3 regions of the Streptomyces sp. NPDC090088 genome follow, and region 3 is predicted to be linked to each of the others. Evidence: riboswitches for the same ligand, from Rfam matches in the RefSeq annotation. Region 3 holds a riboswitch; each other region holds the start of a gene.
What was found. A riboswitch is a leader RNA that binds a small molecule or an ion and turns the genes downstream of it on or off. The one in region 3 is predicted to bind thiamine pyrophosphate.

Region 1 (3,267 bases), on a different contig from region 3:
CCGCGATCTCCTCGGGCGACGCTCCCTCGGCCGCCGCGCCGCCGAAGCGCTCGTTGATGCTCTGGCTGATCTTCATCGAGCAGAACTTCGGCCCGCACATCGAGCAGAAGTGGGCCGTCTTGGCCGGCTCCGCCGGGAGGGTCTCGTCATGGAACTCGCGGGCGGTGTCCGGGTCCAGGGCGAGGTTGAACTGGTCCTCCCACCGGAACTCGAAGCGGGCGTCGGACAGTGCGTCGTCCCACTCCTGGGCGCCCGGGTGGCCCTTGGCGAGGTCGGCCGCGTGGGCGGCGATCTTGTAGGTGATGACGCCGGTCTTGACGTCGTCCCGGTTGGGCAGGCCCAGGTGCTCCTTGGGCGTGACGTAGCAGAGCATCGCCGTGCCCCACCAGGCGATCATCGCGGCGCCGATACCGGAGGTGATGTGGTCGTACGCCGGCGCGATGTCCGTGGTCAGCGGGCCGAGCGTATAGAACGGAGCTTCATCGCAGATCTCCTGCTGAAGGTCGATGTTCTCCTTGATCTTGTGCATCGGGACATGGCCCGGGCCCTCGATCATCGTCTGTACATGGAAACGCCTGGCGATCCGGTTGAGTTCCCCGAGCGTGCGCAACTCCGCGAACTGCGCCTCGTCGTTGGCGTCGGCGATGGAGCCGGGGCGCAGGCCGTCACCCAGCGAGTAGGTGACGTCGTAGGCGGCGAGGATCTCGCAGAGTTCCTCGAAGTTCTCGTACAGGAACGATTCCTTGTGGTGCGCCAGGCACCAGGCCGCCATGATCGAGCCGCCGCGCGAGACGATGCCGGTCTTGCGGTTGGCGGTCAGCGGGACGAACGGCAGCCGCACGCCCGCGTGGACGGTCATGTAGTCCACGCCCTGTTCGGCCTGCTCGATGACCGTGTCCTTGTAGATCTCCCAGGTCAGCTCCTCGGCCCTGCCGTCGACCTTCTCCAGTGCCTGGTAGAGCGGCACCGTGCCGATGGGGACGGGGGAGTTGCGCAGCACCCACTCGCGGGTGGTGTGGATGTTGCGGCCGGTGGAGAGGTCCATGACCGTGTCTGCGCCCCACCGGGTCGCCCAGGTCATCTTCTCGACCTCCTCCTCGATCGAGGAGGTCACCGCCGAGTTGCCGATGTTGGCGTTGACCTTCACCAGGAACCGCTTGCCGATGATCATCGGCTCGATCTCCGGATGGTTGACGTTGGCCGGCAGCACGGCCCGGCCCGCCGCGATCTCCTCGCGGACCACCTCGGGAGAAACGTTCTCGCGGATGGCGACGTACTCCATCTCCGGGGTGATCTCGCCCCGGCGGGCGTACGCGAGCTGGGTGACCGCCTCGCCGTCCCGGCCACGGCGGGGCTGGCGCGGGCGGCCCGGGAAGACCGCGTCCAGGTTGCGCAGACCGCCGCGCGGCGAGGTGTGCTTGATCCCGTCGTCCTCGGGACGGACGGGGCGGCCCGCGTACTCGGCGGTGTCGCCACGCGTGATGATCCAGTTCTCCCGCAGCGGCGGCAGACCCCTGCGGACGTCGGTCTCGACGAACGGATCGGTGTACGGGCCCGAGGTGTCGTAGAGCGTCACCGACTGCCCGTTGGTGAGATGCACCTGACGGACCGGCACCCGAAGGTCGGGGCGCGAACCCTCGACATACCCCTTGTGCCAGCCGATGGACTTCCCGGCCTCCAGGGGCGATTCACCCGAAATGGGCTGTTCGTCCTGACTGAAGGCAGGCGTGCGTACGTCCTTGTCGGTCATGAGACCTACTCCCTACGCCGGCATTACCCGGTAACAGGTTCGGCGGTCGACGCAGCGGCTTCCGTCGGGCGGCGTTCCCTGTGAAACATCACTCGTTCCACGTGAAACATCGCGAATACGGAGGTCAGCGCCCTCTCAGCCCGGTGCTCCGAGCTCCCGCGTGTGCAAAGGTGCCTCCACGCTAGCGTCAATTCGGGCGCGGTGAACAGGGGGCCCCTGCCGTTCTTGCGATGATCGGGCGGTGACCTCGACACAGCAGCACCCTCATCCGCCCCCCGAGCCGAGGCGCGGCAACGGCGCCCCGCAGGGCGGCGGTGCCGGCCACGGGGGCCATGGTGCCGGTGACGGACACAGCCACGGGCAGGGCCGGTCGTACGACCAGGGCCACGCGCCCGGACAGGGCCGACAGCCCGGCCACGACCATGCCCACGCACACCCGCCCGGAGAGGGCCCCGACCAGGGCCGCTCCGGAGCCGGCGGCGGGCACGGCCACTCGCACAGCCACAGCCACGGACCCGCCGCGCCTGTCTCCAAGCATCTGCGCAAGGTCATCGCGGCGATCCTGATCCCCTTCACCGCCGCGGTCGTGGTCGGCCTGGTGGTGCTGTGGCCCGGCGGTGCCCCACCGCACGAGCGCACCGGCGTCGGCTTCGACCGCCAGACGCAGCAGGCGACGGTCACCAAGGTCGTCTCGGTCAGCTGCAAGTCGGTCAACGCCTCCGGGAGCGGCTCGACCGGCGACACCTCCACCGCCGACGGCGGTTCCTCGAAGCAGGAGGACGACAGCACCTGCAAGAAGGCCACGATCCGGGTCGACACCGGCAAGGACAAGGGCCGTACCTTCACCGAGATCGTGCAGCCCGATCAGTCCCGGCAGTTGCACGAGGGTGAGCAGGTCGTGGCCGCCTACGAGCCTTCCGCACCCAAGGACCTGCAGTACTCGGTCACCGACGTCAACCGGAAGTTCCCGATGGCGCTGCTCGCCGGCATCTTCGCGCTCGCCGTCGTGGTGGTGGGCCGGCTGCGCGGTGTGATGGCGCTGGTCGCTCTGGCGGTCAGCTTCCTGGTGCTGACCATGTTCATCCTGCCGGGGATCCTGCAGGGCTCGAATCCGCTGCTGATGGCGGTGGTCGGGTCGAGCGCCATCATGCTGATCGCCCTGTACATCTGCCACGGGCTGTCGGCCCGGACCTCGGTGGCGGTGCTCGGCACCCTGGTCTCGCTGTGTCTGATCGGCGTCCTCGGCTCGGAGTTCATCGACTGGGCCGCGCTCACCGGCAACACCGACGACAACACCGGTCTGATCCACGGTCTGTATCCGTCGATCGACATGAGCGGTCTGCTGCTGGCCGGTGTCATCATCGGTTCGCTGGGTGTCCTGGACGATGTGACGGTGACCCAGACGTCGGCCGTCTGGGAGCTCCACGAGGCCAATCCGACGATGGGCTGGCGCGGGCTGTACCGGGCGGGCATCCGCATCGGCCGCGACCACATCGCCTCCGTCGTCAACACCCTCG
Region 2 (3,267 bases), on a different contig from region 3:
ACCCGTCGTCGACCAGCGTCTCCGCCGCGTCCAGCAGCTCGACCGGATCCGGCAGCAGGGTGCGCTCGTCGGCGATGACCTCCAGCTTGACCAGCGAGGTCCCCAGCGCCTCCCGCGCCAGCCGGGCCGTCAGCACCGCCTCCCCCGCCGTGAAACAGCCGGCGGTGTTCGGCAGCACCCGGATCCCCAGCCGTTCGAGGACCGACAGCACGGAACCCCGTACCCCCGGGTCCACCCGTCGCATCGCGACCGTGGTCAGCTCGGTCCCGGACGCGACCAGCGCCCGCTCCAGCACCTCCAGGCTCGGCGCGCCCCCGGTCCCCATGATCAGCCGGGAGGAGAAGGCCGTACCCCCGAGCACGAACGGATCGTCGGCCACGGCTCAGCCCCCCTGCACGGCGGTGAGGACTTCCACGCGGTCGCCCTCGGCGAGCGCCGTGCCCGGCCACTCGCCGCGCGGTACGACGGTCTCGTTGACCGCCGCTGCCACCCCGGAGGGCGCGGGCGTGAGGGACCGTACGAGCGTGTCGAGCGCGGTGCCCGGGGCGATCTCCCGGCGCTCGCCGTTGACGGAGATGGTGACGGAGAGGTTCATGCGGTCTGCTCCACGAGTACGGTGCCGAATCGCCTCGGCGTGAACGGACGGGCCTCCTCGGGCAGCTCCCCGCAGGCCAGCAGCTCCGCCATCACGTCTCCCGTGACCGGCGTGAGCAGCACCCCGTTGCGGTAGTGCCCGGTGGCCAGCAGCAGGCCGTCGAGGCGGGTCGGCCCGAGCAGCGGCGCGTTGTCGGGGGAGCCGGGGCGCAGCCCGGCCCGGGTCTCGGTGAGCGGCAGCTCGGTGATCCCGGGGACCAGTTCGTGGGCGTCGCGCAGCAGCTCGTACACGCCCCCGGCGGTGACCGTCGTGTCCCAGCCCAGCTCCTCGCTGGTCGCCCCGACCACCAGCTCGCCGTTCTCCCGCGGCACCAGGTAGACCTGGCTGCCGCGCACCACGGCCCGTACGGTCCGGCTGAGGAACGGCGCGTACCGCTTCGGCACGGTCAGCCGCAGCACCTGCCCCTTCACCGGCCGCACCGGCGGCAGCACGTCGTCGGGCACGCCCGCGAGCCGGCCGCTCAGGCTCCCGCCGGCGAGCACCACCTGCCGCGCGCCGCAGGTGTCACCCGCGCGGGTGAGGACGCCGGTGGCGCGCTCCCGTAGCACCTCCAGGCGCTCCGCCCAGTCCCGGTGGAACACCACCCCGGCCCGCTCGCACGCGGTCACCAGGGCGGCCGCCAGCCGGCGCGGATCGATCTGGTGGTCGCCGTCGACCCGCAGCCCGCCGCGCACGCCCGGCGCGAGCATCGGCTCCAGGCGCCGGCACTCCCGCCCCGACAGCCACTCCGACTCCAGGCCCGACTGCCGCTGGAGGGTGTGCAGCTCCCGCAGATGGGCCCGGTCGTCGGCGTCCAGGGCGACCGCGAGGGTGCCGCAGCGCCGGTAGCCGAGGTCGTGGCCGGTGAGCTCGGTCAGCTCGGCGGCGAAGTCGGGATAGCGGCGGGCGGAGGCCAGGTTGAGCCCCAGCAGGGTCTGCTCGCCGTAGTGCAGTTCGGTGACCGCGGCCAGCATCCCGGCCGCCACCTGCGCGGCCCCGCCGCCGGGATCGGGATCGACCACGGCGGTGGCCAGCCCGCGCTGAGCCGCCCGCCAGGCCGTGACCAGGCCGATGACTCCGCCCCCGATGACGAGGACGTCGGACGTATGTGAGGACATGGGCGTCCAGCCCCTCCCTTCGCCGGCATGACCCGGATCAGGTTCGTACGGTCGGAGGCCGCCAGCCTCCCTCTCAGCCCGGTGCGTCCGGGCTCCCGCGTGTGCTTGCCCGCCACCCTAGCCCGCGGGGCTCCGCCCGGGTAAGACGGCCTGGGCCGGTGCCGCGGAAGGTCCTGGGCAAGGTCCTCTGCAAGGTCCTGTGGAAGAGGTCACCCAGCACGCCCCCTGACTGACTGTCTGTCAGTTGTCTATCGTTCGCGTCTATGGTGATCAGGTGAGCGAGCAGACGCAGCAGCAGGGCACGTCACAGACGCGACGCGTGGTCGTCGTCGGCGCGGGCATGGCCGGGGTGCAGACCGCCGTGGCCCTGCGCGAACAGGGGTTCACCGGCCCCGTCACGCTGATCGGCGCCGAACCGCACCAGCCGTACGACCGGCCGCCGCTCTCCAAGGCCGTGCTGCTCGGCAAGGCCGAGAACTCCGCCTTCGAGGTCGACTTCGAGGCCCTCGACATCGAGCTGGCGCTCGGCCGCGAGGCGCTGGGCGTGCGCCCCGCCGACCGCGAGCTGGACACCGAGACCGGACCGGTGCCGTACGACGTCCTGGTCCTCGCCACCGGTGCCGAGCCGATCACGCTGCCCGGCACCGAGGGCGTGCCCGGCGTCCATCTGCTGCGCACCCTCGACGACGCCGAACGGCTGCGGCCCGTGCTCGTCCGGCAGCACGACGTCGTGGTCGTCGGCGCGGGCTGGATCGGCGCCGAGTTCGCCACCGCGGCCCGCGAGGCCGGCTGCGCGGTCACCGTCGTGGAGGCCGCCGACCGTCCGCTCGCCGGGGCGCTGCCCGCCGAGGTGGCCGTGCCGATGGCCGCCTGGTACGCCGGCAGCGGCGCCGACCTGCGCACCCACGCGCGCGTGGCCCGGGTCGAGCCCGGCGCGGTGGTGCTCGACGACGGCTCGCAGGTGCCCGCGGGCGCCGTCGTGGTCGGCATCGGCGCCCGCCCCGCCACCGCTTGGCTGACCGGCTCCGGCATCGAGCTCGGCCCCCATGGCGAGGTGCTCGCCGACGACCGGCTGCGCACCAGCGTCCCGGACGTCTACGCGGTCGGCGACTGCGCCTCCTTCCCGTCCGGCCGTTACGGCGAGCGCCTGCTGATCCACCACTGGGACAACGCCCTCCAGGGCCCGCGCACCGTCGCCGCCAACATCCTCGGCGAGACCGACGCCGTCTACGATCCGGTGCCGTACTTCTGGTCGGAGCAGTTCGGCCGCTTCGTCCAGTACGCGGGCCACCACGCGGCGGCCGACCGCATGGTGTGGCGCGGCGACCCGTCCGGCCCGTCCTGGAGCGTGTGCTGGCTGCGCGAGGGCCGCCTGGTAGCCCTCCTGGCGGTCGGTCGCCCGCGTGATCTGGCACAGGGACGACGACTGATCGAGGCGGGGCAGGAAATGGACGCGGACGCCCTCGCGGATCCGGCCCGCCCCTTGAAGAACGCGACTGCGGCGCCCCGTTAGGG
Region 3 (3,267 bases):
CCGCCGCGCCCGACGAGCGCCAGGAAGGCGGTCCCGACCACCACCGTCGGCAGCACGAAGGGGACCGTCACCACGGCCCGCAGCACCTGCTTGCCCGGGAAGTCGAGGCGGGCGAAGACGTAGGCGGCGGGCAGCGCGACCAGCAGGGTGAGCGCGGTGGAGGCGAGCGCCTGCCAGGTGGTGAACCAGAGCACGTGCCGGATGTCGGACTGGCCGAGGACGTCGGCGATCCGCCCGAACCGCCAGACCCCGTCGGCCTTCAGGCCGCGGGTCACGATCGCCGCGACCGGCCAGGCGAAGAAGACACCGAAGAACGCGACGGGCACGAGCATCAGCCCGAGCCGCGCCGCGCTCCCGCGCCCGGCCGCTACTTCAGTACGAGTGACGTCCACGTCTTGACCCACTGGTCACGGTTGGCGGCGATCTTGTCGGGCGCCATGGTCTCGGGGTCCTGGGCGGCGGGACCGTACTCGGTGAACTCGGCGGGCACGCTAGCGCCCTTCACCACCGGGTACACGAACATGTTCAGCGGCATGTCCTCCTGGAACTCCTTGGAGACCAGGAAGTCGATGAGCGCCTTGCCGCCCTTGCTGTTCCCGGCGTTGCTCAGCAGCCCGGCGAACTCGATCTGCCGGAAGCAGGTGCCGGTCGCGACACCGGTGGGCGCGGTGCTGGGCTTCGGGTCGCCGTAGATCACCTCGGCGGGCGGGGAGGAGGCGTACGACACCACGAGCGGCCGGTCGCCCTTGGCCTTCTTGCCGCCCGCGGAGCCGGAGAACTCCTCGTTGTAGGCCTGCTCCCAGCCGTCGACGACCTTGACGCCGTTGGCCTTCAGCTTCTTCCAGTAGTCCTGCCAGCCGCTGTCCCCGTACTGAGCCGCGCTCCCGAGCAGGAATCCCAGCCCCGGCGAGGAGGTGGCCGCGTTCTCGGTGACGAGGAGGTTCTTGTACTGCGGCTTGACGAGATCGGCGTACGAGGTGGGCGGGGTCAGCTTGTGCGCGCTGAAGTACGCCTTGTCGTAGTTGACGCAGATGTCGCCGTAGTCGATGGGCGTGACCCGGTGCTTGCCGGCGTCGAGCTGGTACTCCGTACCGACCTGCGCCAGCCCCTTCGCCGCGTACGGCTGGAAGAGCCCGTTGTCGAGGGCGCGGGACAGCAGGGTGTTGTCGACGCCGAAGAAGACGTCGCCCTGCGGGTTGTCCTTGGTCAGGATCGCCTTGTTGACGGCCTGCCCGGCGTCGCCGTCCTTGAGGACCTTCACCTGGTAGCCGGACTGCTTCTCGAAGTCCTGGAGCACGTTCTTGGAGACGGCCCACGAGTCGTGGCTGACGAGGGTGACGGTCTTGGAGTCGGCCGCCGAACCCGACGACGACGAACACGCGGACAGCGTGACGAGACCGAGCCCTATGGCCGCGGCCACGAAGGCCTTGGTGTGCGTGGTGTGCACTGGTGTTTTCCTCCTGGGGTGGACCAGGAAGAGACGCGGCCCTGCCCGCGGTGTGCGGGCAGGGCGCAACAGCTTGAGTGATGACCGAACTTCCTACCCAGAATGACCTGGGCGAGGTTCAGAGGGTCTGCGGCCCGATTGCCGCACTCTCAGCGCTGTGGCGCTCCCCTGTCGGAATATGAAGATGTGGTGGCCAGATCCTACCGCTCGGTGGCCGCGAGCTGACCGCAGGCGCCGTCGATCTCCTGGCCACGGGTGTCCCGTACGGTGACGGGCACCCCGTGGGCGGCGATCGCCTCGACGAACGCCTTCTCGTCCTCGGGCCGCGAGGCGGTCCACTTGGAGCCCGGCGTCGGGTTCAGCGGGATCAGGTTGACGTGCACGGGCTTGCCGCGGAGCAGCCGGCCGAGCCGGTCACCGCGCCACGCCTGGTCGTTGATGTCCCGGATGAGGGCGTACTCGATGCTGAGCCGACGGCCGCTCTTCTCGACGTACTCGAACCCGGCGTCGAGCACCTCGCGCACCTTCCACCGCGTGTTCACGGGGACGAGGGTGTCGCGCAGTTCGTCGTCGGGCGCGTGCAGGGAGATCGCGAGCCGGCACTTGAAGCCCTCGTCGGCGAACCGGTTGATGGCCGGGACCAGTCCGACGGTCGAGACGGTGATGCCCCGCTGCGAGAGCCCGAGACCGTCCGGGGCGGGATCGGTGAGCGCCCGGATGGCGCCGACCACCCGCTTGTAGTTGGCGAGCGGCTCGCCCATCCCCATGAAGACGATGTTCGAGAGCCGGGCGGGACCGCCGGGCACGTCCCCGTCCCGCAGCGCCCGCATCCCGTCCACGATCTGGTGGACGATCTCCGCGGTGGACAGGTTCCGGTCCAGACCCGCCTGCCCCGTCGCGCAGAACGGGCAGTTCATCCCGCACCCCGCCTGCGAGCTGATGCACATCGTCACCCGGTCCGGGTAGCGCATCAGCACCGACTCGACGAGCGTGCCGTCGAACAGCCGCCACAGCGTCTTGCGGGTGGTGCCCTCGTCCGTCGACAGATGCCGTACGACGGTCATCAGCTCGGGGAACAGCGCCTCGCGCAGCTTCTCCCGGGAGCCGGCCGGGATGTCCGTCCACTGCTCGGGGTCGTGCGCGTACCGCGCGAAGTAGTGCTGCGAGAGCTGCTTGGCACGGAACGGCTTCTCCCCCGTCTCGGCCACCGCGTCCTTGCGCTCGGCGGGCGAGAGATCGGCGAGATGCCGCGGCGGCTTCTTGGCTCCGCGCGGGGCGACGAAAGTGAGTTCTCCGGGCTTGGGCATGGTGGTACCAGTGTCGCAGATCCATTTGGGTGACCTGTGACCGAAGGTTTCGCCCGGTGGGGCCCGGTGGGGGCGGGGCTCAGGCCCGGGCCGTCGTGATGAGGGCGAAGAGGGCGCCGGCGGGGTCGAGGAACATGGCGAAGCGGCCGATGCCCGGTGCCTCGGTGACCGGGATGAGGACGACGGCTCCGGCCTCGACGGCTCTGGCGGAGGTGGCGTCGCAGTCGGTCACCTCGAAGTACGGGTGCCATTCCGGCGTCGAACCGGCGTCGAGGTTGGCCTGGGGCAGCTGCATCAGTCCGCCCAGGGCCGCCTGCGGGCCGGCGCCGGCCGGGGTGAGGACGGTGTAGGTCAGTCCGGGGCCCATCGGCACATCGCGCGTCTGCCAGGAGAAGAGCGAGGTGTAGAAGGCCTTCGCCGTGCTCGCGTCGGTGGTGTAGAGCTCCGCCCGGGCGAGGCTGCCGGGGGCGCCGACCAGGTCCAGGCCCTGGGTGTCGCCGGGCTGCCAGACCG

Region 1: linked by a shared signal. The riboswitch ahead of thiC (phosphomethylpyrimidine synthase ThiC) and the one ahead of ACIPSJ_RS15465 (thiamine ABC transporter substrate binding subunit) in region 3 are both predicted to bind thiamine pyrophosphate.
Region 2: linked by a shared signal. The riboswitch ahead of thiO (glycine oxidase ThiO) and the one ahead of ACIPSJ_RS15465 (thiamine ABC transporter substrate binding subunit) in region 3 are both predicted to bind thiamine pyrophosphate.

What each region holds. Positions count from the first base shown of each region.
Region 1 covers NZ_JBIVDZ010000003.1:213,200-216,466, forward strand. The annotation lists gene thiC (phosphomethylpyrimidine synthase ThiC) at 1-1,750, opposite strand, end outside; TPP riboswitch at 1,743-1,920, opposite strand; gene ACIPSJ_RS16920 (YibE/F family protein) at 1,992-3,267, shown strand, end outside.
Region 2 covers NZ_JBIVDZ010000001.1:1,487,433-1,490,699, forward strand. The annotation lists gene ACIPSJ_RS06565 (thiazole synthase) at 1-379, opposite strand, end outside; gene thiS (sulfur carrier protein ThiS) at 383-595, opposite strand; gene thiO (glycine oxidase ThiO) at 592-1,752, opposite strand; TPP riboswitch at 1,750-1,861, opposite strand; gene ACIPSJ_RS06580 (NAD(P)/FAD-dependent oxidoreductase) at 2,027-3,265, shown strand.
Region 3 covers NZ_JBIVDZ010000002.1:1,481,207-1,484,473, reverse strand. The annotation lists gene ACIPSJ_RS15470 (iron ABC transporter permease) at 1-332, opposite strand, end outside; gene ACIPSJ_RS15465 (thiamine ABC transporter substrate binding subunit) at 368-1,447, opposite strand; TPP riboswitch at 1,520-1,627, opposite strand; gene rlmN (23S rRNA (adenine(2503)-C(2))-methyltransferase RlmN) at 1,648-2,754, opposite strand; gene ACIPSJ_RS15455 (VOC family protein) at 2,834-3,267, opposite strand, start outside.